Regions from separate parts of the Shewanella cyperi genome, predicted to be linked through region 2. Evidence: riboswitches for the same ligand, from Rfam matches in the RefSeq annotation. Region 2 holds a riboswitch; the other holds the start of a gene.
The links. A riboswitch is a leader RNA that binds a small molecule or an ion and turns the genes downstream of it on or off. The one in region 2 is predicted to bind lysine.
Positions count from the first base shown of each region.

Region 1: linked by a shared signal. The riboswitch ahead of JYB84_RS05600 (Na+/H+ antiporter NhaC family protein) and the one ahead of lysC (lysine-sensitive aspartokinase 3) in region 2 are both predicted to bind lysine.

Region 1 covers NZ_CP071501.1:1,326,234-1,340,856, forward strand. The annotation lists gene JYB84_RS05555 (GGDEF domain-containing protein) at 1-4, opposite strand, end outside; gene JYB84_RS05560 (acyltransferase) at 26-589, opposite strand; gene tsaA (tRNA (N6-threonylcarbamoyladenosine(37)-N6)-methyltransferase TrmO) at 631-1,365, opposite strand; gene rcsF (Rcs stress response system protein RcsF) at 1,375-1,749, opposite strand; gene JYB84_RS05575 (amidohydrolase family protein) at 1,811-3,079, opposite strand; gene JYB84_RS05580 (amidohydrolase family protein) at 3,079-6,156, opposite strand; gene JYB84_RS05585 (H-NS histone family protein) at 6,314-6,709, opposite strand; gene JYB84_RS05590 (electron transfer flavoprotein subunit beta/FixA family protein) at 7,016-7,765, shown strand; gene JYB84_RS05595 (electron transfer flavoprotein subunit alpha/FixB family protein) at 7,766-8,689, shown strand; lysine riboswitch at 8,814-9,017, shown strand; gene JYB84_RS05600 (Na+/H+ antiporter NhaC family protein) at 9,098-10,663, shown strand; gene JYB84_RS05605 (thymidine kinase) at 10,768-11,346, shown strand; gene JYB84_RS05610 (GNAT family N-acetyltransferase) at 11,337-11,762, shown strand; gene JYB84_RS05615 (Crp/Fnr family transcriptional regulator) at 11,817-12,578, opposite strand; gene JYB84_RS05620 (copper chaperone PCu(A)C) at 12,703-13,194, opposite strand; gene JYB84_RS05625 (SCO family protein) at 13,205-13,864, opposite strand; gene JYB84_RS05630 (hypothetical protein) at 13,882-14,623, opposite strand, start outside.
Region 2 covers NZ_CP071501.1:603,285-617,907, reverse strand. The annotation lists gene JYB84_RS02570 (hypothetical protein) at 277-462, opposite strand; gene JYB84_RS02565 (winged helix-turn-helix domain-containing protein) at 796-2,946, opposite strand; gene rluA (bifunctional tRNA pseudouridine(32) synthase/23S rRNA pseudouridine(746) synthase RluA) at 3,101-3,775, shown strand; gene asnC (transcriptional regulator AsnC) at 3,847-4,308, shown strand; gene JYB84_RS02550 (succinylglutamate desuccinylase/aspartoacylase family protein) at 4,346-5,452, opposite strand; gene lysC (lysine-sensitive aspartokinase 3) at 5,452-6,810, opposite strand; lysine riboswitch at 6,943-7,120, opposite strand; gene JYB84_RS02540 (DUF3293 domain-containing protein) at 7,250-7,681, opposite strand; gene arcA (two-component system response regulator ArcA) at 8,244-8,960, shown strand; gene JYB84_RS02530 (S9 family peptidase) at 9,070-11,322, opposite strand; gene JYB84_RS02525 (class 1 fructose-bisphosphatase) at 11,550-12,515, shown strand; gene ppa (inorganic diphosphatase) at 12,632-13,162, shown strand; gene JYB84_RS02515 (hypothetical protein) at 13,421-13,831, shown strand; gene JYB84_RS02510 (dicarboxylate/amino acid:cation symporter) at 13,925-14,623, opposite strand, start outside.

The DNA.
Region 1 (14,623 bases), 720 kb from region 2:
CCATGGGCTTGCTTCCTTGTCTGGCTTATTTGTCGCGTCTGTCGCCTATGACCCGCGCCGGGTTACCTGCCACTATGGCATAGTCGGGCACGTCCCGGGTCACAATGGCGCCCATGCCCACCACGGCGTGATTGCCTATGGTGACACCGTCCACTACCCCGGCCTGGGCACCAATCCACACATCTTCCCCTATGGTGATGCCCCGGGAACTGACGGCTTGCTGATACAGCGGCCGGTCGAGGGCCATGCCATGGTTAAAGGCATAGAGGGTGACATTATTGGCGATACGGGTTCTGTTGCCTATCTTGATGCCCACCCGGCCACCGTCGATGGAGCAACCATGGTTGATGGCCACCTCGTCACCCAGGGTGAGGGGGCCATGAATAAAGCTTTCTGCCGCTATCATACAGCGATTGCCCATGCGTATATCCCGGCCCGGTTCGGCAAACAGCCTTGCTTCGGGGGCAATAAAACAATCCTGGCCCAGGTGCACCGTTTCAAGCGCCGTTAATTCTGCCTGCACTGCTTGCTGCCAGGGCCTGGCCCAGGCCAGATGCTTATCCTTGAGCGAATAATAAAGCCAGGGCATCCACGACAGGCGTTTTTTGTGCTGGGCCTGATAATCCGGACTCAAGTGCCGCTCTCCAGCATGCCGGGCCTGAGTTCGAGCACCTCTATTCCCTTTGGACCAATCTGCCAGAAGATATCCAGATCGTACAGGGCCACCTGATATAACTTGGCGTCGTCCTTGGCCTTTTTATAGGCGGGACGGGGATCCTGGGCCAGCACCCCCTCAATGAGAGCCCTGAGATTGGGGCTTTGGGGCCGGGCGCCGTATCTGGCCACCTGGGCCTCGGCTTCGCTGCAAAAATGCACCGGGTATTGAACCGGCGCTTCCTGGGCCATGCCGCCGATGGCATCGGGGATGGCGTCCGAAAAGGGAATATAGGGTTTGATATCGATAATCGGGGTGCCATCGAGCAGGTCCATACCGCTGATCTCGAGGCAAATCTTGCCGCCACGACGGACTATGCCATGGAGCTTGACCACAGACTGGCCTATGCCGTTGGGCCTGAAGGTGGAGCGGGTGGCGAATACCCCCAGCTTTTCATTACCGCCGAGCCTCGGGGGCCGCACCGTGGTTTTCCAGCCCTGGGCCAGATTTTCATGGAAGCAGAACAGCAACCACAGATGGGAGTATTGCTCCAGGCCGCGTACCGAATCGGGATCGTTAAAGGGGCCGGTTAGCTCCACGTAACCGTGAACATCCACCAGGCCAGGTTGGCGCGGAATACCGAACTTCTGTTTATAGGGCGTGCGGCAATAGGCGACGGCGGTAATTTGGTTACTGAAACTGGCTGACATGAAAACCGCTTATTCCTGCTGTTGACGGATGGCCTGACCAACACACATGGCGCTGGTAATGCAGCCGGGGCTGGGCTCGGTGATCAGGATGCATTGACGTATGATGAGGCCATTGGCGCCCTGATCGGCAGCCTGGCGCCTGGCATGGGTGCGGGCATCGGCGAGGGTCACGGGCACATCCTGTGGCAGGGCTTGGCAGGCATGACCCTCGACCAAGCCTATAACCTCATAGCGACCCGCGGGACGGGCATCGCCTTCGAACAGCTGCACGTCCCCGGCCTTGAAATAGTCTTTGATGGCCTTGCCATCGAGATTGCTGTTGAACTGGTAACCGGCGCAACCACCGAGTACCGGCACCAACAACAAGGGCAGTGCTGCTTTCATGTTCATCCCCTGAGCTTGAATATAAGGCAAGGCGAAAACGCCTTGCCTGCGTCAGGAAATTCTACTTCTTCAAGTACTTTTGATAAAGCTGCTGCTGGCGATTATTCAAATCCACCCGGCGGCCGTCGATAAACAGGGCCTCAATGCGACCGCTCATGGGGTCCAGTATATCGCCCTCGGCCACTATGATGTTGCCGCGGTAGCCCACCTCGAGCGCCCCCATGTCATCCACCCCCAGCATGCGGGCCGCATCCAGGGTGATGGCCCGCAGTGCCTTGTCCTGACCCAAACCATGGGCCGCGGCATAGCCGGCGGCAAAGGCCAGGTTACGGCTATCCCAATCACCGCTGTAGCCAATGGCGAAGGGTACACCGGCATCGTTCAGCAGCGCTGGAATACGGAAGGCCATGTCAACGGGTTCATCGCTGCGCTGGGGCAGGCTGAAGACGCTGGCATAGATGACCCTGGCTCCCAACTCGTTAAGTGACGCGGCCTGGCGCCAGGCATCGTAGCCACCGACAATCACGGGTTTGAGCTGGTATTCACGGCACAGTTTCAGGGCTTCCTCAATGTGCTGTTCCCTGTCCACGTGGATGAACAGGGTGGCGGCGTCATCAAACAGCGGCGCCATGGCGGCCAGATTGCGCTGCTGCGCTATCTTGTCGCCGGCCTTGATGCCCAGGGCATAGCGCTTGGCGTCGGCAAACAGGGTGCGGATTTGCCTGATGGCCTCATCGTGCTCCTTGAGTTGCTTGCTGCGCTCCTCATCATCGCTGGCCAGGGGGCCGAGTTCCGGCCAGTACAGGTGCTGGCCCATGCGGCTTGGCACCAGGGCCTGTTCCACAGTCCAGCTGTCCAGTCCCACCAGGGCGCTTTGACCCGCCATGGCTTCCCCTTCGGGCACCAGCTGCACATGGCTGATACCGTTGCGGCGCAGGGTAGGGATGATCTCCGAATCCGGATTGAAGGCGCTGGCGGCCCTGAGTTCGGCATTGTTCAATCCCACATCGGCGATGTCGCGGGTGGGTCTGGCCATCTCGATTTCGACCATGCCGGCGTGGGAGTCCAGGGCGATAAGTCCCGGATAGATACGTTTGCCGCTGGCATCAATTTCCTCGGCGCCCTCGGCGGCGAGTTGTTTGCCTATGGCGGCAATGCGTCCGTCATGCAGCAGCAGATCGGTATCTTCCAGGATCCCCTGACTGACGGTGTAGAGGGTGGCGTGGCGCAGCACCAGGTCGCGGCTCTGGGCCGTGGCCGGAATAAGATCATGTGCCACGGCAGGCAGGGCCAGCAGGGGCAGTAAAAGGCTGGAAAGCAGGGTTCTCATTACAGGGCTCCCTCGAAAGTCTGGCCGGCATGGGTGCCAAAGGCCTGGTAATGGGTATCACAATGCCACTGGGGCTCGTTATTGTCCTTGGGCGTTTCACCGGCGGTGCGTTTGGCATCGGCGCTGAGAATTTTCTGCACCAAGGCCGCGCGCTCTTCGTCCTGGGCGCGGGCGATGGTGGCATCGGTCTCGCGATCAAAGTAGCGCTTGCCATCGACCCAGACGGCTTCGGTGCGGGCATAGACGGACAGCGGGTTATTGTCCCACAGCACCAGATCCGCGGATTTACCCACCTTGATGGAGCCCACCTTGTCCTCAACCCCCAGTTGCTTGGCCGGGTTGATGGTAACCATCTTCCAGGCTTCCTCGGCGCTCATGCCGCAATACATCATGGACTTGGCGGCCTCCTGATTCAGGCGGCGCTGGGTTTCAAAGCTGTCGGAGTTGATGCTGGTGACTACCCCCTTTTGCGTCATCAGGCAGGCATTTTGGGGAATGGCGTCATAGACCTCAAACTTGTAGGCCCACCAGTCGGAGAAGGTGGAGGCGCCGGCACCATGGGCCGCCAGTTCATCCGCCAGCTTGTAACCTTCGAGCACGTGGGTGAAGGCCTTGATCTTGAATTTGTAGGTTTCGGCCAGGCGCAGGAACATCAGGATTTCAGATTGCACATAGGAGTGAATGTGCACATCCCGCTGCTGCTTGAGTACCTCAAGCACGGCATCCAGACGGGTGCTGGGGCGGGGGCTCAGGGTGCGTTTTTTGTCTGAGCTGCGCAGCCTCTCATACTGGGCCAATTCACTCTCGTAATGTCTGGCGGCATCAAAGGCATCGGCTATGGCGGATTCCACCCCCATGCGACTCTGGGGAAAGCGGCTGGTGAATTTGTCGCCCCAGTTGCTCTGTTTGACGTTTTCACCCAGGGCAAATTTGATGCTGGCCGGAGCGCCCTTGAATTTGAGTGCTTCGGCATTTTCACCCCACCTGAGTTTAATCAGCTGGGATTGACCGCCTATGGGGTTGGCGCTGCCGTGCAGCAGTTGTGCCGTGGTCACCCCGCCGGACAGACCGCGGTAAAGGGCAATTTCATCCGGATTGAGTATGTCGCCAATGCGCACTTCGGCGGTGATGGCCTCCGAGTCCTCGTTGGTGCCGCCGTTGATGGCGATATGGCTGTGCTCATCGACTATACCCGCCGTGAGGTGTTTGCCACTGGCATCTATTACGCGATAACCGCTGGGAGTCGACAGTTGCTTGCCGATGCGCTCTATCTTGCCATCGGCCAGCAGCAGATCGGCGTCCTCCAGTATGCCCTCGGCTTCCGAGGTCCAGATGGTGGCGTGGCGGATATGCAGTCGTTCGGCCTTGGGCAGTTGCTCCAGACCAAAGGCCACATTGGGTTGGGTGAGTTTGCCAATCAGGGGCTCGGCGGGTTTGGCCTGCTCCTTGGGTGGCTGATTTTTATTGTCCGCTGTAGTCAGGTCCTCCGCTGCGGCGGCTGTACCTGCTAGAGGCTGCGCTTGCCCTTTGGCATCAGTCATCCGGCCCGAAACACCATCCTTATCGAATACCAGACTGAAGCGACTCAGGCCTGTCATTCCGGCGGCAGAGAGATCGGCGCTGAAGATCAAGCGGCCGTCGACCAACTTGGGTTCCTGCAACTCAATGCTGGTTTCGCCACTGCTGAGGCTGCCCTTGAGTTTGGGCTCGGTTTCCAGCTCAAGTGTTAATTCCAGTTCATCCAGCTGCAGTCGATATTGGCCGGACAGTGTGTCCCTGGGGCTCAATTCCTGCTCATCGCCCTGCAGCCAGACGCTCACTATTTTACCGTCTTTGAACAGATCGCCGCGGCTGACCACCAAGTCGGCCATGTAGCCGGGGGCCAGGCGACCGGCAATGTCGTCAATGCCGGCCAATTCTGCGGCACTGCTGGTAAGGGCCGCCAGAGCGTCGGTCTCACTCAGTCCATGGGCAATGGCCTGGCGTAGTCTGGGCCAGAAGTCTTCCGCTTTACTGATGCCATATTGGGTAAAGGCAAAGGGTAATTTGCTGTTGGCCACCAGTGCCGGGTTGGCCGGCGCCCGCTCCCAATGCCGCAGTTCGGCAAGGGATACCTCACGCTCAACCAGGGGATCGGCAACCTCGGGAGCCTTGGGGAAGTTGAGCGGCAATATCAGCCCAAAGGACTGGGCCTTGAGTTCATCCAATCTGGCATACTCTTGGCCGTTGCCCAGCAGGGTGCCCTTGAGCTTCTGCTCGGACAAGAGTCGGGCCGCCCGCAATTGGCTGTTCAAATCACGGGTATCAAACAGAAATGTTTGTTGTTCCAGATTGCCCAGGGCATCCAGGGCACTGTTGAATTCCAGACCGGAAATAACCGCCTGCTCTGCCAACTTGGTTTTATTTTCCTGATACCAACGGACATCGCTGAAGGTTTGTCTTATCAGGGCCATGGCCCCCATTAAAGAGCGGGGATAATCCTGTTTTGAGCTGCCTTTATCGAAGGCGATAAATTGCTGTCCCTGAGAGCGATAGATAAGCTCAGAAGGATTTTTATCGGCCAGGGATACCACGGCGGCGCGACCACGGAAAATGCCATCAAGTTTTGCCGTCTGCACACTGGTAAAACCGTTATTGGTCCATTTATCCGCGGCACCTTTATTGGGCTCGATATAATCCACCCATTGCATCTGGGCATGAATAGCACCGTTGTCAGCATTGCCACCAACGCGTTTTATTTCATAGACAGGTCTTTCCCGCTCATCTTTGGGATACTCGTAGCCAATACCATATTCGGCAAAGGGATCAATAAAGCCCGGATATACCTCATAGCCACTTAAGTCTATCACCAGGGCATTTTCCGGTATCTGACCGTCTTTAATGATCTCTTTAATATGATTGCCTTCAATGACCAGGGTGGCATTGGTCAGGGTTTCGGTGGCCGATAAATGCAGTGTGGCTCCGGTAATGGCGGTCAGGCGGGTGAGGGGAGCTTGGAGTAAGGTCTTGGCCGATAAGGGCAGAGAGATCACTGCCGGCAACAGCCACAAAAGGGTTTTGGCATTCAACTTGTTCATTTTATTAGTTCAGTTGCGTCTGCGGGACAAAGGTGAATCGAGGTTAACCGAATTGGATACCCATTGGCAAAAACGGAATTGTAAATGACTTTGCTGTTTTGGCGGCCATAAACAAAAAGCCCGGCAATGCCGGGCTTTTTAATGGTGTCAGGGACAATTAGATGAGGAAATCATCCATTGAACGACCCTTGTCCATTTCATTCTTGAATACGGTTGGCATGCGGCCTTGACCAGTCCAGGTCACTGTCTCGCCATTGACTTCAATTTGGTATTTGGCAGGGCGTGGTGCACGCTTTTTACCGGCAGGCTTGGCTACACCGGTTACGCCCAGATCATCTACAGACAAACCGATTTCAGCCATTTGCTTGCGAATTTCTTCAATCTTGGCGATGCGCTCGGCATTGGCCTTCAATTCTTCTTCGGCTTCGGCTTCGCGATCAGCAATCACTTTTTCCAACTTGGCTGCAACATCACGGAGATCGGCAACTGACAAATCTTTTACAGCGGCTTTAAAACGGCGACCATGAGTCAATATTTCCAGAAATTCGCTCATACTATTTTTTTTCCAGTTCAAATTGTCCGAAGACGGGTTAACGGATAACAGTGAAATAATAGAAATAAATATTTAAACTGGCAAATTAAAATTCCCTTTAATTAAAAAAATGCACGCTTATAAGTCAAAAATGCGCATTTTCTGTCTGAAGTGTTCAAAAATCTGGCCAGTGATGGGAGTCGCAAAGATACTTAAGCGCTGCTGTCTCAGGTTGACGTTTACGTTAACAGGACGTAAAGTTGGCCTATTCCGTGCCGGTTGCACCGGCACATTCCACTGAAAGATAAGGTGCAGGAAGGAAACCCTATGAAAGTATTGGTGCCTGTAAAGCGCGTGGTCGATGCCAATGTCAAGGTCAGGGTCAAAGCCGACAACACAAATGTTGATACGGCCAACCTCAAGATGGCTATCAACCCCTTTTGTGAAATCGCCGTTGAAGAGGCTGTGCGCCTGAAAGAAGCCGGTGTGGTCAGTGAAATCGTGGTGGTCAGCGTCGGCAGCAAGGCTGTTCAGGAACAGATGCGCACCGCCATGGCACTGGGTGCCGATCGCGGCATTCAGGTTGAAGCAGAAGATGAATTGGCACCTATCTCCATTGCCAAGCTGCTGAAGGCCGTACAGGACAAGGAACAGGCACAATTGATCCTCATGGGCAAGCAGTCCATCGACGGTGACAACAACCAGACCGGTCAGATGCTGGCCGCGCTGATGGATGCTCCCCAGGCGACCTTCGCTTCCAAGCTGCAGGTGGAAGGCAATACCCTGCTGGTGACCCGTGAAGTGGACGGCGGTTTGCAAACCCTGAAGCTGCCGATGCCAGCTGTAATTACCACAGACTTGCGTCTGAACGAGCCCCGTTATGCCAAGCTGCCCGATATCATGAAGGCCAAACGCAAGCCCCTGGACACTGTGACCGCGGCCGATTTGGGCGTGACCCTGAAGTCACACCAGAATCTGGTAAGCGTCAATGCACCTGCGGCCCGTCAGGCCGGCATCATGGTTGCCTCGGTTGAGGAACTGGTGGAAAAACTGAAAAACGAAGCGAAGGTGATCTAAATGGCCATTTTAGTAGTTGCAGAACATGATAATGCCAGTCTGAAACTGGATACCGCCAAGGTAGTGACTGCGGCCAAGGCCATTGGTGGCGACGTACACCTGCTGGTGGCCGGTGCCAACTGCGCCGCCGTCGCCGATGCTGCCGCCGCCATTGACGGCGTGTCCAAGGTCCTGCTGGCCGATAATGCCGTTTATGCAGCCCATCTGGCCGACAATATGGCGGCCCTGGTGTTGTCGCTGGCCGGCGATTACAGCCATATTCTTGCTCCTGCCAGCAGCATGGGCAAAGACATGTTGCCACGGGTCGCGGCTCTGCTGGATGTGGCTCAATTGTCCGAAGTGGTTCAAATCAAAGACGCCAACACCTTCGTGCGCCCCATCTATGCCGGTAACGCCATGGCCACTGTCACCAGTCTGGATGACAAGAAAGTCATGACAGTCCGTGCCAGCGCCTTTGATGCGGCTGCCAGCGGCGCACCTGCACCGGTCGCCAAGTTGGATCAGGTATTTGAGTCCAAGACCAGCTTCGTCTCCCAGGAGTTGTCTGTATCCGAGCGTCCCGAGCTTGGCAACGCCGGTGTGATAGTGTCCGGTGGCCGTGGCATGGGCAGCGGTGAAAACTTCGCCCTGCTTGAGCAACTGGCCGACAAACTGGGTGCCGCTGTGGGCGCATCCCGCGCCGCAGTGGACGCAGGCTTTGTGCCCAACGATCTGCAGGTGGGCCAGACCGGTAAGATAGTGGCGCCACAATTGTATATCGCTGTCGGTATCTCAGGTGCCATCCAGCACCTGGCCGGTATGAAAGACTCCAAGGTGATTGTTGCCATTAACAAAGATCCCGAAGCGCCCATCTTCCAGGTGGCAGACTACGGTCTGGCGGCGGATCTGTTCGAGGCAGTCCCCAAGCTGATTGAGTTGCTTTAAGCCTTAATCTGCGTCAGGATAGGCGCCCCCGGGGATACCCCCGGGGGCGCCTGTGTTTTTTATGCCCCGTTAAATTCAGCTAACCGCGTATTTTTGGCACAGGTCGGTTATAGAAAGTTCAGCTATAAAAAGTAGAGGTGCGTCAGGCAAAAGTAACGGTCGCTAGGGTGATGCCGGTGATCGACCGTGAAAGGGCTATGACGCCGAAGTGGGATAGGGGAATCACACCCGCCTGCTGGTGCTGTTTCCGATAAGGAACAGCACTGCCATAGTAAATGCCTGTCGGGATGATGGGCTGTCGTATTTACTGTGGAGCGCTACTGAAAGGACTGGTGCCCGCTGCATTCATTGTGCTTTTACACCGCTTCAGTTGCCCTCCATTCGTTAACCAAACGAAGATTAAATTCAATGAATGTAATGAGTTACGCCGAATCGGTGCTGTCTCTGCTGCCACCTGTGGTGGCAATCGTGTTGGCCATTTTGACCCGCAGGGTGCTGGTGTCCCTTGGGTTGGGTATTGTGGCCGGGATCCTGCTGCTGAGTGACTTTTCTCCCCTTGATGCCTGCCTGCTGCTGGGTGAACGGGTGGTTGCCCTGGTGTGGAGCGATGGTGCCCCCAACAGCTGGAACCTGTACATTCTGGGATTTCTGGTGCTGCTTGGGATGATCACCGCCCTTATCAGCGCCAGTGGCGCGGCCCGGGCCTTTGCCGACTGGGCCAGGGGACGGATCCGCAATAAGCGCGATGCCCAATTGCTGACCCTGTTTCTGGGCTGTGTGGTCTTTATCGACGACTATTTCAACAGCCTGGTGGTGGGCTCCATCGCCCGGCCCCTGACCGACAGGTATTATGTGTCCCGGGCCAAGCTGGCTTATTTGCTGGACTCCACCGCCGCCCCCGTGTGTGTGATTTCCCCTGTATCCAGTTGGGGCGCCTATATCATCGCCCTGATAGGTGGCATTCTGGCATCCCATGGCGTCAGCGACACAGGTCATTTGGCGGTATTTATCCAACTGATCCCGATGAACTTCTATGCCATTTTTGCCCTGGCAATGCTGCTGTGCGTGGTGCTGTTCGGTCTGGATGTGGGGGCCATGCGCCGGCATGAGCAATATGCCCAGCGTGGCAACCTTTATGATGAAACCAAGGGCGTGCCTCCGGGCAGCAATGTTGAGTTGCCGGAAGAGGGCAGCGGTAAGGTCGCCGGCTTGTTTGTGCCCATAGGCGTGCTGGTGCTGGCGACGGTCAGCTTTATGATCGGCAGCGGCGCCATGGCGCTGGCCGACGCCGGCCTGCCTTTTTCCCTGATTGGCGCCTTTGAGAAAACGGATGTGGGCGCATCGCTGTTTTTCGGGGCGCTGTTGGGGCTCAGCGCCACCCTGGCACTGGTGCTGTGGCAGGGCATGGCTCCTCGGTTGGTCAAGCGAGCCTCGGTACAAGGGGCTCGCTCCATGGTCCCGGCGCTGTATATCTTGCTGTTTGCCTGGACCATAGCGGGCATCATAGGAGAACTGGGCACGGGTAAATACATGGCCAGTCTGGCCGGTGGCAATCTGCCATTTGCCCTGCTGCCGGCGCTGATGTTTGTGCTGGCCGGCCTGACGGCGTTCGCCACCGGCACCAGCTGGGGCACCTTTGGCATCATGCTTCCCATAGCTGCCGATATGGCCATGGGCAGTCACAGTGCCATGATGCTGCCCATGCTGGCTTCGGTGCTGGCCGGCGCCGTGTTTGGCGATCACTGTTCACCTATTTCCGACACCACGATTTTGTCCTCCACCGGCGCCAGCTGCCATCACATAGATCATGTGCTGACCCAGCTGCCATATGCCCTTATTGTCGCCTTCATCAGCCTGGTGGGGTATACGGTGATGGGTGTGACCGAGTCCGTGTGGGCCGGTTTCGGTGTCGCCTCCCTGACCTTCGTGTTGGCGGTGCTGTGGCTGAAACACAAGTCCGGCGCCCGCGACTGACGCTGTGACAGTCCGTGGCCGCGGTGCAGGGAGGCGCCGCGGGACTTTCGGCGCAATTTGATGCTAAGATAGCCGCCGTTTGAGATAAGGACAGGAACTCCCCTTTGGCACAGCTCTATTTTTATTACTCGGCCATGAACGCCGGTAAATCCACCTCTTTGCTGCAATCTTCCTATAACTACCGCGAACGGGGGATGAACACCCTGGTGATGACCGCGTCCATCGATGACAGGTATGGCCTGGGCAAGGTGGCGTCGCGTATCGGTATTCAATCGGACGCCCAGGTATTTGGTGCCAATGACAACCTGCTCGACATGATAGCCACGGCCCACGCAGCGACCCCTTTGCACTGTGTGCTTATCGATGAGAGCCAGTTCCTCGCCAAGGATCAGGTGCGCCAGTTGACGGCCGTGGTGGATAAACTGGATATTCCCGTGCTCTGTTATGGTCTGCGTACCGATTTCCAGGGTGAGTTGTTCAGCGGCAGCCAGTATTTGCTGGCCTGGGCCGACAAGCTGGTGGAGCTCAAGACCATTTGTTACTGCGGTCGCAAGGCCAATATGGTGGTGCGCCGCGATAGCCAGGGCAATCCGGTGCGCGAAGGGGCTCAGGTCGCCATTGGCGGCAATGAAAGCTACGAGTCCGTGTGCCGTAAACACTTCCAGGAATTGGTATGGGATTGATCCGTACTGCCACGGAGCAAGACGCCACGGCGGTACAGTCACTGCTGGCGCAGCTGGGTTATCAACACCCGCTGGATGCCGTGGTTGAGCTGCTCAAACGCAGCGAAAAGGATGACAACAGCCTGTGCCTGCTGGCCTTTGACGGCGACAGGCCAGTGGGGCTGATGAGCCTGCTGTTTTTCTTTTATTTTCCGGCCGCAGCCCTGCAGTGCCGGATCACGGCCCTGGTGACCGACGAGCATTGCCGCGGGCAGGGCGTCGGCAAAGCCTTGTTGCAAAAGGCGCAGGAACTGGCCAAAGGCCGCGGCTGCAAGGCGCTGGAACTGACCACCTCGCTGTCACGCACCCAGGCCCAGGCCTGGTATGAGGCCCAGGGTATGAGCCGCACTTCTTATCGCTACTGCATTTCGCTATAACCTGGCGTTATTTCCTTAAGCTGGGCTGAGCGCCTGCGGCTGTCAATCCTGGCCTCAGTTGCTGAGGGTGAGGATATTTATCCGTTCGCAGGGCATGGCTGTGGCCTGCAGCTGCGCGTCTTCCAAGGGGATATTGGCGCTGGCATACAGCTGGCCTATGTCATCGATATGTATGGCGCTGCGGCACTCGCGGATAAGCCCCTCGGTGAGCATTTTCTTCATCAATCGGGAAAAGGTTTCCGGTTGAATCGACAGCCTCGACGCCAGCACCCGCTTGGGAATATCCAGCTCCACCACGCCCTGATTATCGCCGGTGCGTTTCAGGTTGCGCATCAGAAACAGCAGCAGCCGTGACTGGGCGTTTTGCACCGACAAGAGTTCCACTTCGTTGAGATCTTTACGCAGCCGGACGCTCATGGCGGCCATGATGGCGATGCAGGCATCGGCGTTGCGCTTGAGCAGCCCCAGGTAGATTTCACTGTCAAAGCTGACCAGAATACATTCGGACACAGCCTGGGCCGACACGGGATAGCTGGCCTGCTGGGAAAACATCAGCGCCTCGGCAAAGGTGCGGCCCTCGCGGACCACTTCAATGACCTTGTCCTGGCCCTGCAAGCTGGTGCGGTACAATTGCAGGTGTCCCTGGATCACCAGATAAAAACGTTTGGCAACATCCCCCTGGCGAAACAGGGTTTCCTGGGGCGCAAGCTGAATGCGGGCAGCGCTGCCGAGCAACTGCTCCAGCTCACCCTGACCCAGGGCGGCAAACAGGTGATGGCTGTGTACGGCATTTTTGATGGCGGCATCGGTAATCATGCAAAATTCCTGCAACTTACTTTGTCACACAAGTTAACCTAAATTCGGTTAACAATTTGTGATCCAGCGCAGGAAGCCCGGAACCGGGCCGCCCATTTGAAGGCTGCTCACCTTGATCAATGGATCAATGGTGCATGCTGTGATCGTGCATCCCCTGTTCGGCGTTGGCGCTGTCCTGCCCCTTGCCGCCGAACTGGGTGACCCTGGCTTTGGCCTGGAGCGTTTCACCGTCCGCCAGGGTAAGCTGCAAAGACACCTCTTCACCTTGCTCGGGCACACCGGCATTGAAGTCGGACATCATGGCGTGCAGCCCCTGGGGTTCCAGTTTGACCATGCCATGGGCCGGTATGCGTATGCTGTCCACCGGCAGCATTTTCATCATTTCGCCTTCCTGCACCGTCTGGTGCAGGGCTATCTCGCCCCTGGGACTGGCAATGCTGTTCAGTACCAGCTCCTTGTCACCGCCGTTGTGCAGTGTCAGGTACAGGGGAACCACCCTCGATGTTGGCGGCATGGCGCGGATCCAGGCGTCATGGACCATCAGGTCGCCGGCAAAGCTGCCGAAGGACATCAGCAGCAGGGTGGCCAAGGCGGATTTCATTTTAAGCTGTTGCATAAATTCTCCTTCAGCCCAGCAGGCTGGCAATTTGACTGCGCATTTCATCGAGCGCTGTGCCGGTGTAAAAGAAACCCCGTACCCGGCCACGGCCATCGATAACAAAAATTTTGGCGCTGTGGGAATAGAGGAAGCCCTTCTTGGCCGGTTGACTCTTGTCTTCCAGACTGAGCTTCTTGTATTCGGTGGTGACCTTTTCATCGGACAACTTGATGTAGTCGGCATGGTAAAGCCCGGCCACCTCATCGATTTTTTCGCGACTGTCCACCAAACCGATAAAGCTGGGGTCAAAATAGCTCAGATATTTATTCAGGTGGGTAGGGGTGTCATAGTCGCTGTCGATACTGACAAACAGCACCTGCACCTGCTCCCTTTGTCCGGGTTCCAGCTGCTTCATCAACTGGCTGATATGGGCCATGGTGGTGGGGCAAATGTCGGCGCAATTGGTGTAGCCGAAAAACATCAGCACCACCTTATCTTTGAAGTCCGACAGCCGTACCTCACCGCCGCGACTGCTCTGCAGGCTGAAATCACCGCCTATGCCCTTGAGAATCGGCATATCGGCAAAGGCGGGCAGGGCCAGGCTCAGTCCCAGCGACAGGGACAGGGCCGACAACAGGCGGCGGGAAAATTGGCTGCGCAGTGGGCGAAAGGACAGGTGTGACAGCATGGTTTTCTCCTTTAGGCTCAGCAACGGATCTCGGCACCGGGATCGGTAACCGGGGGTAAATATTGGCTCTGGTAATGTGCAATCAGCGCCCGGCCATCACGCACCAGCACTGTCATGCTGACGCCAACGCGGGCCAGCTCGGTTTCGCCCCACTGATTGATGGCGCTCCACTGATATTCCAAACTTACCGGATAGCTGCCATCGGCCTGGGCTGTACCTATGCTGAGGTTTTTAATGGCCCTGCGACTGTTTTGGTTGTTGAGTGCCTGCAGCGCCGCTTGATAGCTGACCGGGCTCAATTGGCCCGGTTCGGGACTGGTAAAGCTGGCCTCTGGCAGCAGCATGGAGGTCAGGGCCTGGGAGCCGGGATAGTCCAGGGCCTGGGTCCAGCGAAACAGCAGGGCGCGGATCAGGTTTTGCTCAGCGGCGGGACGGAATTGGCCACTGAGTTCATCGATTTCATTCACTTGGGTTTCGCTGGCAATCAGGGTCGGACCGGCCTGGGGTGCCGAATCACTGTTCTCCAGCGTCAGGGTTTGGATCAGGTAGCGACCTTCGCCGGGGCCGGCATCCCGTGCCTGGTACTCCAGTTCCACCTCCAACAGGAGACGACCATTTTCTTCAGCGATTTGGTCAATGGCCAGTATTTGGTGTGCCCCGGCAACAGGCTTGCCATTGGGATATTCGGCCAGATCGGTATTCACAGTCGCCTTGGGCTGTATGCCCAGATCCAGTTCGCCGTACCACTGATACACAGCG
Region 2 (14,623 bases):
GTGGCGACACAAGTGCACATCAGGAATAAATCTCAGATATAAACAATGATTGATGTGGTGTAAGCATCAAATAAAAAAGCGGCACCTTGATTAATCAAGGTGCCCACTTTGACGGAAAGGGAGATTTAGTCGTCCTGTTGGTCAAGCAAACTGGATTCTTCGGACGCAAGAACCAAGTTTAAGAACACGTAGTAGATAAATATCAAGCCACTGAAAGCACCGAGGAAATACAGACCGATAGTTAACATAAGTATTACCTCAAACCACAACGCAAACTTACAGTTCAGTGCTACCTTCTGGCGCTTCATCTGCATAGTAAATAACACAATCTGGAAACGGCTCACAAATAGAAGTGTTTTGTGACTCATCGTGAGCCTGAGTTTCTGTCGTATTCAAGAAGAATGGCAAAGCCAATGCGGTAGAGAAAGCCAAGGCTGCGGCAAGTGTGGTATGCTTTTTCATAAAATATTCTCCAAATGATATCGCTACGATTAAACTATTTACGTTCTCGACTGGAATTCATCGGAATACACAACACTGGGTTTTACTCTCTTATTCCGTCAAAATTCAGTTCGAAAAATCAATTAAAAAGGTTCAACTGACTCGGCTGCGCTGTTACGCCATTGCTTTGCGACCAATGATAAAAAGCAATGCTATTTAGCGACTCAGGGTATGGTGTCGTTCTTTTAGCTAGCGCTTTGCCGAGCCAGTTGATGTGAAAGAGATTAGCCTCGAAGTGTAATCAAGGCGATAATGGAAAGATGATGAAAACGTTAGTAACCCATAACACACTGTTTACATTAAAAATACAATATCAGTATTGGCGTCATCAAGCACTGACAACAGTATTCGATGATCATTGGTCATAGAGAGGATTCTGGTCGAAAGATTTTTCACCTCTATTTTTTGACGTCTTTCCTCCCCTGATGAAATCGATATCATTGCTAGATAAAATTGTTCATCAATTCGATCCAAGTACCAAATGCTATTATCTATAATTTGCCAGCTGCAGGAAAAAAATGGGGTAAATTTATCCGTCACCAACACTTCGGCTCCATCTCTCAACGTCCATATTCCTTGCTGGTGCATTTTTGAATAATAAAACAATCCGGTTTCCCTATCATACTTCCCTGAAAAACCATCTGCACTTAATAGCTTCTTTGTATTTCCTGTATCAGCATCAATCAACAGCAATTGGCGTTTACCATTATCCAAGGTTAAGATCACCAAGTCTTCATCTGTCATGCCAAACGAAATATTCTTAACGGAATTTCTATTGGGAACAAATTCAACTTCATTGCTGGCGACATTCAGTCTAAAAGCAGCACCATTGATACTGCCGGCTAAAAATTTGCTGCTCGGTGAAAAAGTTAACTCATCGATATGGGAAAAACTTGAGAATTTTGTTAATTGAAGCTCTTGTCCTTCTTGTTTTTTAAGCCATATCTGAGGCAGACCAGTACGATTAGATATAAAGGCAGTAAAAGTACCATCGGAGCTGATTGCTCCACGAAAATCACGCCTGTCAGATGTTACCCAAGGTGCAGGTTTAGTTCCGTTAATAAATGGCGATGACCAGAGCCACAATTCTTCCTTTATAAGATCACCAGAAACGGCAACAACTTCACCTTTGTCACTGGACCTGGGAGAGTTGATCTCCTGAGAGGCGTGAGTAAGGCGAGCCACTTTTTTAGTATTAATATCAAATAGGTGAAGTTGTCCTTCTTCGGCTCGATAAATTAACCCATGATTTTCTTTATGCCATGCCAAACTTTTTAATGGATAGCCAACCTTGAACAGTTGCTGCCATTCTCCGGTAGAGAAATCGAAAAGCATCACCAAGGTATCAAACCAACCAAAGTTTCGCAGCACAGCTAATTTTTCACCGTCTGGCGATAGGGTAAGCCCATAGTCACCACGACCTATATTATGGGGCTGGCTTAGCTGCTCACGCCTGAGGGTTTCGATGTTAATGCGATATATTTTCTTATAATTATCCAGTCCTTCAGTATCAATAAAAATCAACTCTTTACCACGAAACGCCAATGCACCGGATTGCAAGGATGGATGGCATGTCGTCAACACCTTACGGGTGCGAGTCAGCATGTCCAATAGCACCATTTCACAGCGACTTTGGCCATCGAAATTCAGAAAGGCCAGATGTCCGCCATCATTACTCCAGGCGGGATAGCGCTGGTTCATTCCTGGTTCAGGGATAGATTCGACAAAATTAATAGTTCCTGAAGCCACATCCTGAGTCATGATGCGCCAAAAAGAACCATCCCGTTCCCGAAACGAAAAGGCCAGCTTTTTACCATCCGGAGAAAGTATGGGATCAACTTCCTGACCATCAAGACTGGTCAGAGGTACCAGAGTAAGAATATTGTCAGCCACATGATTGCTGTTCTGTAGACTTGAGACGAAAGGAATAAACCAATACCAGCAGGTTAACAACGACAGCAAGAGCGCGGCGCCAATAACATATTTATTTGGTCTGTTTCTGACGCGATTTCCCGGTTCAGATGACGCCGAACTCCCATCTGGCATAAGACTGCTAGCATCACTTCCGAGAATCATGGTCTCATTGGAAGCTAACTCCGACTCACTAAGTAGCTTCATTGTTAAAGGCTGAAGTGTGTCTGACACCAATAGATAGCCCACCTTGGGCAGTGTTTTTATCACCGCCTGTGTTCTGGCATCATCGCCCAGACTGGTACGCAATATGCCAATAATCCTGTTAATGGCATTGTCCGAAACTATGCCACCACGCCAGACTTCCTGAATGAGTTCATCCCTGCTGACAGGACGTCCGGCACGTTCCAACAGACACACCAATACCTGCATAACCCGAAGCTCGAGTTTGTTTTCGATACCGTCTCTGTCGATCACGCAGCGTTCAGGGACTATGAGGTAATCACCTAACTGGTATTTTTTATTATTAAACATGCCGTTCGCTGTGTTACCCAATTTTTATGGATGTGTATTTAATCAATTACCGGCCTGTAGTGGAAGGGCCGAACTGTAACAACAAGCTGCCTGCACTTGCCTCTAAAGATACTCTTGGGTATCTTAGCGCCCCCATCCCTGCCCTGGTTGAATTATGAACGACTTTATTTACAGCCCACCGACTACTCCCTGGCTGGATGTGCTGTACCAGGATAAAGACATCATAGTGCTCAATAAGCCCAGCGGTCTTCTGTCCGTCCCAGGTCGGGATCCGGCGCACCACGACAGCATATGGTCCAGGGTTAAAGAAGCTCATCCCCATAGTCAGATAGTGCACAGGTTGGATATGGCCACCTCAGGTGTCATAGTCCTGGCGTTGAGGCGCAGTGCCGAGAGCGAACTCAAACGCCAATTTAGGGACAGGGAGACCCAGAAGGTATATTACGCTAGGGTCGCCGGCCATATGAAGGCTTCAGGCACCGTAGACCTGCCATTGATCTGTGACTGGCCAAATCGCCCCAAACAGAAAGTGGACTTGCAGGTGGGCAAACCCTCCCTCACGCATTACGAAGTGGTGAGCTATGGAAAACGCTCGACCTTGGTACGCTTGATGCCCGTAACCGGACGCAGCCACCAACTCAGGGTGCATATGTTGGCTCTGGGCCATCCTATCTTGGGTGATGGATTCTATGCCGATCCCCTGGCGCGTTCACTGGCGGACAGATTATTGTTGCATGCCGCAGAACTCAGTATTTTTCACCCCTTCAGCAAACAGCCCATGCAGTTCAGTGCCCCAGTTCCTTTTTGGGAAGCAATCGGTGAACAGTGAGCATTTTCTGGCAAAATTGCAGTTAAACGCGTAAATTAGTGCTCATTAAATGAAATTATGAGCCTATTTCTGTGGATACAGCATTTCAACGTGACCAACTGGACAATCAAATTCTCGAAGCCCTGATGCAGGAAGCCAGAACACCTTTCGCTGAATTGGCAAAACGTTTTGGAGTCAGCGCCGGCACCATACATGTCAGGGTAGAAAAAATGAAGCAGGCCGGTATCATTACCGGCGCCCAGATTACGGTCAACCCCAAAGCATTGGGATACGATGTCTGCTGTTTTATCGGCATTAACCTCAAGAGCGCCGGTGATTATCCCGCGGCACTGGCCAAGTTGAATGCCCTTGAAGAAGTGGTAGAAGCCTACTACACCACAGGCAATTACAGCATTTTTGTTAAAGTCATGTGCCAGTCAATCGAAGGACTTCAACATGTGCTCATAAACCGCATCCAGTCCATTGATGAAATCCAATCAACAGAAACCTTGATTAGCCTGCAAAATCCGATATCCAGAGCCATTAAGCCTTAACACGAAATACCGGGCCAAAAGCCCGGTTTTTTATGTATTACAACTCAAACACTTGTGTCATGACCTTGTACAGCTCTGTGCCCTGATGTACAGAGGCCGATGCAAAATGCAGTATCGGCACACAGTCTTCGGGTAAAGACACTGTGCTCAATCCCTCACCACTGCCATACTTGTCCATCCTGAGCAGGTTTACCAGAGGTGCTCCGGCGCGCAGGGGCTCTCCCACCTTGGCAAGATATTCCACCATACCCGCCTTGGGAGAATGGAATTTGCGATAGTGTTTCAGCAAACAGCCATGGCGCTTCATCGACTTGGGGGCGACCTGTTCGGCAATCACACCGCGATGACTGAGGTAAGCCAATATACCCTGTGCATCCTCCAGTGCATCGGCCAGATCGATTCGTTCCTGACTGCCCAGCTCCAGGGTGAAGGCCGCCACCTTGACGCCCAGCTCACGACCGCTTGCCTTTGCCACCTCGGCCAGAGTCCACCAGGGAACAAAGGCCGCTTCATCCATGGCGCCACCAAAACTGTTGGGGATCAGCAGTGTGTAGGGAATGGAAAAATACTGCGCCGCAGCACGATCAAACTCAGGGCAGTACAGATGCTTGCATGACTTGGGGCCGGTATGCAGATCCAGCACTATGTCCGCGTTGTGGGCCATGGCCTGCAAGGTCACCGCCTGCCTGTGTCCCGTGGTCACGCCCCAGGGATTATTCAGTCTTGCCTGACAGCTTTCCACCAGGGTAGAGCGAAAGGCCATCACCAAGGCCGCGTCATCCAATCCTGCATGTTCCGCATACCAGGCCTCAATGTCGAGATGATGATCCAGATACTCGCGATTCCAGTTCACCCCGGTAATGGGATCAAACCGGCCAAGGGTAAACTCACCGCTCTTTTGGTTTATCCCGAGCGGATTGGCAAGCGGCACCAGGGTAATATCTCCCAGTACCTGATAGTGCTCCAGCAGCTTCATCAGCTGGTAGATAACCGCATTGCCCTGCACCTCGGCACCGTGGACGTTGGCCTGGATATAAACGCTGGGGTGTCCACTCCCCTGCCCTTTGAGCCTGTAGACCGGCAACTCCAATGGCTGGCCAGCAGCCAACTCACCGACTGGAACGGCACTCTTTACAAATGCCATTACAGCCCCTCCTCGAACAGATTTTGGTGCAGTGACTTAACCACCTGCGCCGCTTCGGATTCGGAGACCAGCACGCAGAGATTGTGAGGGCTGGCACCCTGGCAAATCATCCTCACATTGTGGGGTTCCAGCACTTCGAACACCCGCTTGCAGATCCCGGCGGTGCTGGCAATACGGTTACCTATGATGGCCACCAGCGCCAAGCCTTCTTCAACCCGGACCCGACAGTGCTGGGACAATTCCTGCAGCAGAGCCTCATTCAGCAGACCCTGGCCGCTGGAGTCCGATCCTGTCTTATCCAAGGTCAGGGATACGTTCACCTCTGAGGTGGTGATGAGGTCCACCGAGATCTTGTGCCTGGCTAAAGTGGCAAAGGTCTCGGCCAGGAAACCACGGGCATGCAGCATTTCCAGGCTATGGAGATTGAGCAGGGTCTGATCCCGGCGTACCGCCACGGCTCTGAAGGTGGGTGGATTCTCGACCTGATGACGGATCCAGGTGCCGCCCTTTTCCGGTTCGCGGCTGGAGCCAACAAACACCTGAATTTGCTGGCGCACCGCCGGCAGTATGGTGGCCGGGTGCAACACCTTGGCACCAAAGGTGGCCATTTCGGCCGCCTCGCTGAAACTTATCTCGCTGATGGGGCGGGCATTGGGCGCCAGGCGCGGATCTGTGGTGTAAATACCGGCCACATCGGTCCAAATCTCCACCGCCTCCGCCCGTAGGGCCTCGGCCAGCAAGGCCGCCGAATAGTCACTGCCACCACGACCCAAGGTAGTGGTTCGGCCCTCGCTATCGGCGCCGATAAAACCCTGGGTCACAATAATCTGGTTTGTCAGTAAAGGCGCTAGCCATTGCTGCGCACGCTCGGCAATCTCGCCTATTTGCGGCTCCGCGCGACCAAAGTGACTGTCGGTCAGCATCACCTGACGCACATCGAAACTGCTGGCGCTGGCGCCGCGTTCCCGCAGCACCGCAGCAAACAACAATGACGAGCATTGCTCTCCCATGGACAGCAGCTCATCCATAATCGCCTTGCTGCGATTGAGCACCAAGGCCTCGCTCAGTGCAGAAATGCGGCTCAGCAGACTATCGAGCTGGGCAGCCACATCCTGGGGGCGGGTCAGACAATCAAGGATTTCATATTGAATTTGGGCAATCTGCTTCAGCAGCTGCAGGCGCCGTTCATCATTGACCGTAGCCTGGGTCAACTCTACCAGCAAATTGGTCACACCGCTGGAGGCACTGACCACCACCAGATGACAGGCTTCATTATTGAGCACTATGTCGGCACAACGTGACATGGCGTCGAAATTGGCCACCGAGGTACCGCCGAATTTGGCAACAACCAGAGACATCAGCACACCTCCCGACAACAGGAAGCAGCAATAACAAACAGGGATTGGATATTCATGAATCAGCTCCGAACAAAATACGTTCGAAGAGCCTGGTGCAAAGATACAGCACCCCATAGAAGGGAAACAGCGATCGTCACCAGAAGCTCTCCACCAAAAAAACAGGTGACAATCGACAGGATTCAGCCTGGCCGACCGATAACGACATGCAATTCCACATGGCATTACCTCGGCGTCAATCTCCCTCACCTTTCGTCATCGGAGTGGATGCTCCTCGAAACGGCTACCTAGTTGACGCTCCTCTTCTGTGCCTTCCCAAGGGAAGGGACCAAAAAAGTAGCAATAAAGCCCGTCCCAAGTCAATGACATTTTTTGACCGGTTAAATATAGCGCAAGGAGTTTGGTTGGCAGGATTCAACACTGCCAACGTATCAAGGAAAGACTAACAGTTGAAGTCGGTCATGGAACCAATAAGGCGGGCTCTGCTGCGGAAGCTGCCCAGCTGCAACTCAGGGCCGGGCATTAAGCAGGGCAGCAGTTTCAACCTGTCCTGCTCCACATAATAAATGGCATTTTGTTGGTATTTTTCGGCCAGCGCCAACACATCACCGGCCTCCATAAATACCGCCCAGCTTTTTTCTTTATGTTGCAAATCCGGACTGGTGCCGACCATCGCCCTATAGGGGACGCCCAAGGCCTCTATGTCCGCCAACAGCTGCCTGTCCCTGAGACGATTCTGACATTCGGACAGCAGTTCGCCGCGGGGATTATGGGCGGTAATGATGGCAAAGGACGCGGCGGGGGAAATATTCTGCATCAACAGAAATTCGGTCTGCTGATAAAGGGACCAGAGGTGATTGATCTGACATTCCATGATGTTGCTTTTCATCTTTCAGAACCCGATACAGTTTAGCAGACTGAAACATCTTGCCCAGCCCTCAGGCACAGCCATGATAAGATTTAACTTTAAATATTTAATTTTTATGAACATTATTTGAGTTAACAAATATTAACCAACCAGAGCAGCCGATTTGTTAACATTTCAATTGTTAACAAATGCCTAAAACGAGTACAATGCCGCACGTAGCCATCCAAGCATCCGGCCGTACATTGACATAAAATGTTACATAACCGGACACTGCTGTCGCAGTATGACTACACGGCCTAAGCAAATGTGATCTACATTGAATTTAACATGTAAACTTTACAGAAAAACAATGGCTAAGGGACCTTCCCTGGCCTTGGATTATCGAAGAAAGTACGGCCGCGACTTCCTGTGACAGCTGGCGATTTGTACTAATCATCAAGTGTATTGCCGTTCAGACCCGTCTTTGAAAGCACTTGCGTGACCACTGATCCAGTCAGCGTTTTGGTAGAGAGCCCGGGGCGACGGGCACTTATGATTAGCAAAGATTTGATTAACTTAGGTACTTGATATGCAAAATCCGCACATTCTTATCGTTGAAGATGAAGCTGTAACCCGTAATACATTGAGAAGTATTTTCGAGGCAGAAGGATATGTGGTTACTGAAGCCAATGATGGCGCAGAAATGCATAAAGCCCTGCAGGAAAACAAGGTCAACCTGGTGGTGATGGATATCAATCTGCCCGGTAAGAATGGTTTGTTGCTTGCACGTGAACTGCGTGAAATCAACAACATTGGTCTTATCTTCCTGACAGGCCGTGATAACGAGGTCGATAAGATCCTGGGGCTGGAAATTGGCGCGGACGATTATATTACCAAGCCGTTCAATCCCCGCGAACTGACCATTCGTGCCCGTAACCTTCTGACCCGCGTCAACAGCGCAGGCGCCGAGACAGAAGAGAAAAGCTCAGTTGAAGTCTATCGCTTCAATGGCTGGAGCCTGGAAATCAACAGCCGTTCGCTGGTGAGCCCCCAGGGTGAATCCTACAAACTGCCGCGCAGCGAATTCCGCGCCATGCTGCACTTTGTGGAGAACCCGGGCAAGATCCTCACCCGTGCCGACCTGCTGATGAAAATGACCGGCCGTGAGCTCAAGCCACACGACCGTACCGTGGACGTGACCATTCGTCGTATTCGCAAGCACTTCGAGAGCCTGCCGGATACACCGGAGATCATCGCCACCATTCACGGTGAAGGTTATCGTTTCTGCGGCAACCTGGGCGAGTAATCCCGGACTGCACCCAAAATCAGAAGCCAACCCTTAGGTTGGCTTTTTTATTGGCTCAAATTCGGGCCTGACCATGAAAAAGCCAGTCATTCGACTGGCTTTTTCTTTATTAATGCTTCAATTCTCGGTCGAGGAAGTCCGCCAACGTCAGGTACAGATGGGCCCGCACCTTATCACCACGCATCGAGTGCTTGGAGCCGGGATAGGTCATGAGTTGGAACAGCTTGCCCTGATCCTGCAACTCTTTGAATACCTTGGTACTGTTCTCAAACAACACGTTGTCATCCGCCATACCGTGATACATCAGCAAGCCGCCTTGGTATCCCGCCACATGGGGCAGAACACTGGACGCTTCATAACCGGCTTCGTTATCCTGCGGTGTACCCATGTAACGCTCGGTATAATGACTGTCATACAGGCGCCAGTCGGTCACAGGGGCGCCGGATATGGCCGCCTTGAAATGCTCAGGCGCCTTGAACAGGCTCATCAGCGCCATGTAGCCGCCATAGCTGTGACCAAAAATGCCAATCCTGTCTCCGGCCACAAAGGGCAGCGTGCGCAGATAGTCCACACCCGCCACCTGATCCCGCACTTCGGCATCGCCCATGTTTCGGTAGATCACCTGCTCAAAGCGGGTACCCCTATGGGCCGAACCGCGGTTATCCAGCTGAAATACCAGGTAACCCTGCTGCAACAGATACTGGGTAAAGTAATCCTGCTCGTTCCAACTGTTGACCACCATCTGCGCATTGGGTCCACCATAAACCCGCACCAACACCGGATAACGCTTGCTGACATCGAAATCGACCGGCTTGAACAAGCGGTAATGCAAGGCCTGGCCATCATCGGCCTTGATGGTGCCAAACTCAGGCAATTGCCACAGGCCGGCAAAGGGATACAGGGGATGGCCGGCTTTCACCGCATTTTCCTCCACCCAGGCCAGGCGCTTGCCGTTGCCATCGTTGAGACTTATCTGGGGCGGTTGACTCAAACTGTTGAAATAGTCCAGATACACCGCCTTATCGTCGGCAAACACGGGATCGTGCATCCCCGCCTCCTGGCTAAGGCGTTCGGGCGTTCCGCCTTTGAGGCTAATCCGGTAAAGGTGCTTTTCCGTAACCTTATCCATGCGAGCGCTGAAATAGACCATGCCGGCCTGTTCATCGACAAACTCCACCTCATCGACTGCCCAGTTTCCTTGAGTCAGCCGACTCTTGAGTTTGCCGTGCTCGTCAAACAAATACAGGTGCTTGAAACCGTCCAGCTCCGAGGCCCACAGGAAATCGGAGCTTTGCTTGAGAAAGTGCAAATCGTTATTGAGATTCACCCAGGCCTTGCTGGTCTCCGCCAGCAGCAGGGTTGAACTGTCCGGTTGATTGATGGCCACCTTGCGCAGTTCCAGCCGCTGCTGATTGCGATTCTGCCATTGAAAACTCAGCTGCTTGCTGTCCGGTAACCAATCCACCCGCGGCAGATAGATGTCCTTATCTTGGCCCAGCGCTACCCAGGAGGTGTTGCCGGAAGCCAGGGTCACCACACCCAAGGCAATCTCAACGTTGGCCTTGCCGGCATAGGGATAACGCTGCTCGGTGAGCTTGATGCCATCGGCATAGATTTCATTGCGGGTGACCAACTCGACACCTGACTCATCAATGCGGGTGAAAGCGATGGCCGACTCATCGGGTGCCCACCAGTAGCCCGTCATGCGGTCCATCTCTTCCTGAGCAACAAACTCCGCCATGGCATTTTTTATGGCACCACCGCCATCCCGGGTCAATTGAAGCAACTTGTTCTGCAGTAAATCAAACACGAAAAGGTTCTGCTCGCTAACAAAGGACACATAATGGCCCTTGGGCGACAACTTGGCATCGGTGGCAAAGCCCTCACCCGTGGCCAGCAGCCTGACCTCGCCGTTAGCCGGGGTGAAATAGTACAGCTTACCGGCGGCGGGGATCAGCAGCGCCTGGCTGTCATCGGCCCAGAAATACTCCATAATGCCCTGGCCATAGATACGCTTGCGTTCACGGCGGGCCTTTTCCTCATCGGACAGCTCACCGGCCGCCAGTTTGTCGGCATCCAGCAGCAGGCTGACCTTGCCACTGGCCACATCCATCTGCCATAGATCGTAAAAGTGTTGATTGTCAGCGCGACCGGCCAGATAGGTCACCCGCTTGCCGTCCGGCGACAGGCTTAACCCACGGGGGCTGGTGCCCGCCAGCGCCGGTGAAGCATACATGCGCTCGATTGCCAAAGGCGCAGTACCCGCCCCCGGAAATGCCTGGGCCGCCAAAGCTTGATTGCCAAACCCAACAGCCAATAAACCACTGCTCATCAACACAGTCCCTAACCAATTTTTAATCATTATTTTATCCATTGGGGTCCAAGCCCGGCCCTTGTGACCAAGGCAAAACAGGCCTCATTCTGCCTTAAGTGGCCACGTTTACCAAAGCCGATACTGTAACAAAGGTCTGTATGCCACTATGAAAAGCAAAGCCGGCCCCACGCGGGAACGCACTGAAAAATTCATCAATCTCGGGTATCATTGGCGGCAAAAATCATCAAGCCCTCACTTTCCGTTAAGGACATAACATGCAGACCCTGTCCCAATACCTGAATCAAGCCCAGTTGTCGCCTGCGCTGGCGGCGCTGCTGACCACATTGGCCAACAGCTCCAAGGACATCAGCCAGGCCGTGCGCAAAGGTGCCCTCGCCGGTGTGCTCGGCGTAGCCGGTACCGAAAACGTCCAGGGGGAGAGCCAAAAAAAACTCGACGTGATCACCAATGACATGCTCAAAGATGCCCTGGCCGCCGATGGCCACGTGCGCGCCCTGGCCTCGGAAGAGGAAGATGAGGTGGTAGTGCTGGGCGACAAGGGCGAGTTCCTGGTGTGCTTCGACCCTTTGGATGGCTCCTCCAACATCGACATCAACTCCCTGGTGGGTACCATATTCTCGGTTTTGCCGGCCCCCGTCGGTGAGATCAGCGAGCAGAGTTTCCTGCAGCCCGGTCGCAATCAGGTTGCCGCCGGCTACGTGCTTTACGGCCCATCTACCATGCTGGCCCTGACCACGGGCAAGGGTGTGCAACTCTTTACCCTGGATCCCGTCAGCGGCGAATACCTGTTGACCGTGGCAGAAGTGCAGATCCCCAAGGACACCGCCGAATTCGCCATCAACATGTCCAATCAGCGCTTCTGGGAAGCGGCTATGCAGAACTACATCGCCGACCTGATCCAAGGCAAGGCAGGCCCGCGGGGCAAGTCCTTCAATATGCGCTGGATTGCCGCCATGGTGGGCGATGTGCACAGAGTGCTGTCCCGCGGCGGCCTGTTCACCTACCCCACCGACACCAAGGATCCCAAGAAGCCATTCAAGCTGCGCCTGATGTACGAGGCCAACCCCATGGCCCTGCTGGTCGAGCAAGCTGGCGGCAAGGCCAGCACGGGTTATGACACCATACTCGACATCCAACCCGAGCAGATCCACCAGCGGGTAGCTGTGATCCTCGGCTCGGCCAACGAGGTCGATGTGTGCCTGGAGTACCACGGCCGCTAAGGCCTGGCCCTAGCTATAAGGTCTAAGGCGGCTTTCATTGGCAAGCCGCCAAATCGCGCTATAATACGCGCCACTATTTTACGAAAACCTGTGTTTACACCGTTAAGGATACGCAAATGAGCTTAAATGCTGTGCCAGCGGGCAAATCCCTGCCAGATGATATCTATGTGATCATCGAAATCCCTCAGAACCACGATCCCATCAAGTATGAAGTGGACAAGGAAACCGGCGCCCTGTTCGTTGACCGCATGATGACTGCGCCCATGTTCTATCCCTGCAACTATGGTTACGTGAACCAGACCCTGAGCCTGGACGGTGATCCGGTTGACGTGTTGGTACCAACCCAGTACCCACTGCAACCCGGCAGCGTGATCCGTTGCCGTCCCGTTGGCGTACTGAAAATGACCGACGAGTCAGGTGAAGATGCCAAGATTGTTGCCGTACCACACGAGAAAATCTCCAAGGAATACGGCCACATCCAGAACGTGGACGATCTGCCAGCCCTGCTTAAAGCCCAGATCAAACAGTTCTTCGAACACTACAAAGATCTCGAGCCAGGCAAGTGGGTCAAGGTTGAAAGCTGGGAAGACGTTGAATCTGCCCGCGAAGAAATCCGCACCAGCGCCGAGCGTTACGCCCAGGCCTAAGCGTTAAAGCACAAATACGAAAAAGCCGGCATTTTGCCGGCTTTTTTATACTTCATATAAACTTGACCAATTTCCTTTTCATTCTCTCTATTCGCCTCTCACAACTGTCCATCCACATCCACATCCACATCCACAGGCATGGCATAATTTTGACACCCGTCAAATCACTGTTAGAATCCACGAGCACTTAATGTTATTGCTCTACTCTTGGTCGGCTTAACCATAACCATTTCTTTTTAGGTATTAAGGATGTACCAAATGCTTCGTCTCAGTGCCGCCTTGTTGTTGCTATACCTGCCCCTTGTCTCAGCCCACTCACTGACTATCCAACAGCCAGAGCTGCAACTGGATCTCAGCTGTGACAAGCCGACCCAAGAACTGGCCCTGAAGTTCACTGTGCCAAAAGTATATGCATTCAGCCGCGATAAAAGCTGCCTTATTTTTTTGAACCAAAAACAAGTGATTGCCCAGCTGGATGGCCTGGCCAGTATCGGTAGATTTACCGCTACAACCAATATGGATTGGCTGCAACGCTTGCTGACCAGCGAGCTGGACAATATCAGCCTAGAGGCTGTGTCGTTTCGCAGCGGCAACAGCATTGAGTCAACGCTGAATCTTGCCCCGATCCGCAGCCAACTATCTGAATTTGCCAAACAGTGCCAACTCTAAACTTGCTGCCACATTAAAAAAGCCGCACTAAGGCGGCCTTTTTATTACGGGTCCCCGCTCTGATTGTCTTCGGCACAGATGAGCCGATATGGCTTATTCCTCGTCCGCCTGTTCCAACACCCTGTGTGGGCGCTCGGTTTGGTCGACTATGGTCAGCACTGCCGTATCACCCACCACGTTGCAGGAGGTGAGGATCATGTCGATTAAACGGTCGAGTGCTGCCACCAGGGCAAAGGCTTCCACCGGCAGGCCCATCTGATGGATGAGCACGCCTATCATCACCATGCCGCCCCCGGGTACGCCGCCGGCGCCCACAGACAAGAGGAAAATGCTGAACATCAGGGTAGGCAGCTGCTCCAGGGTGATGGGCATGCCAAAGGCATTGGCGATAAAGAAGATGGCTATGGTGATGTAGATGGACACCCCGCCCATGTTCATGGTCGCCCCGAGTGGCACACCGAACCCGGCCACAGCATGGTTCACCTGCAGCTTCTCCACCAGGGTGCGCATGGTCACGGGAATGGTGGCGTTGGAACTGGCGGTGGACAGGGAAAAGAGGATCTGCTCCTGGGTCTTCTGCCTGAAGGTGCTGGCCGATACCGGGGTAAACAGCTGCACTGCATAGGGATAAACCACGAACACCCACAGGGTCAGCATACCTATGATAAGCAACAGGTATTCAAGCACGCTGTAAAACACTTCTGCATCCAGGGTGGCACCGAGCTTGAACATCAGCGCCCCCACACCCAGCGGCGCCAGATGCATCACCACTGAAATCAGCTTCATCATTAC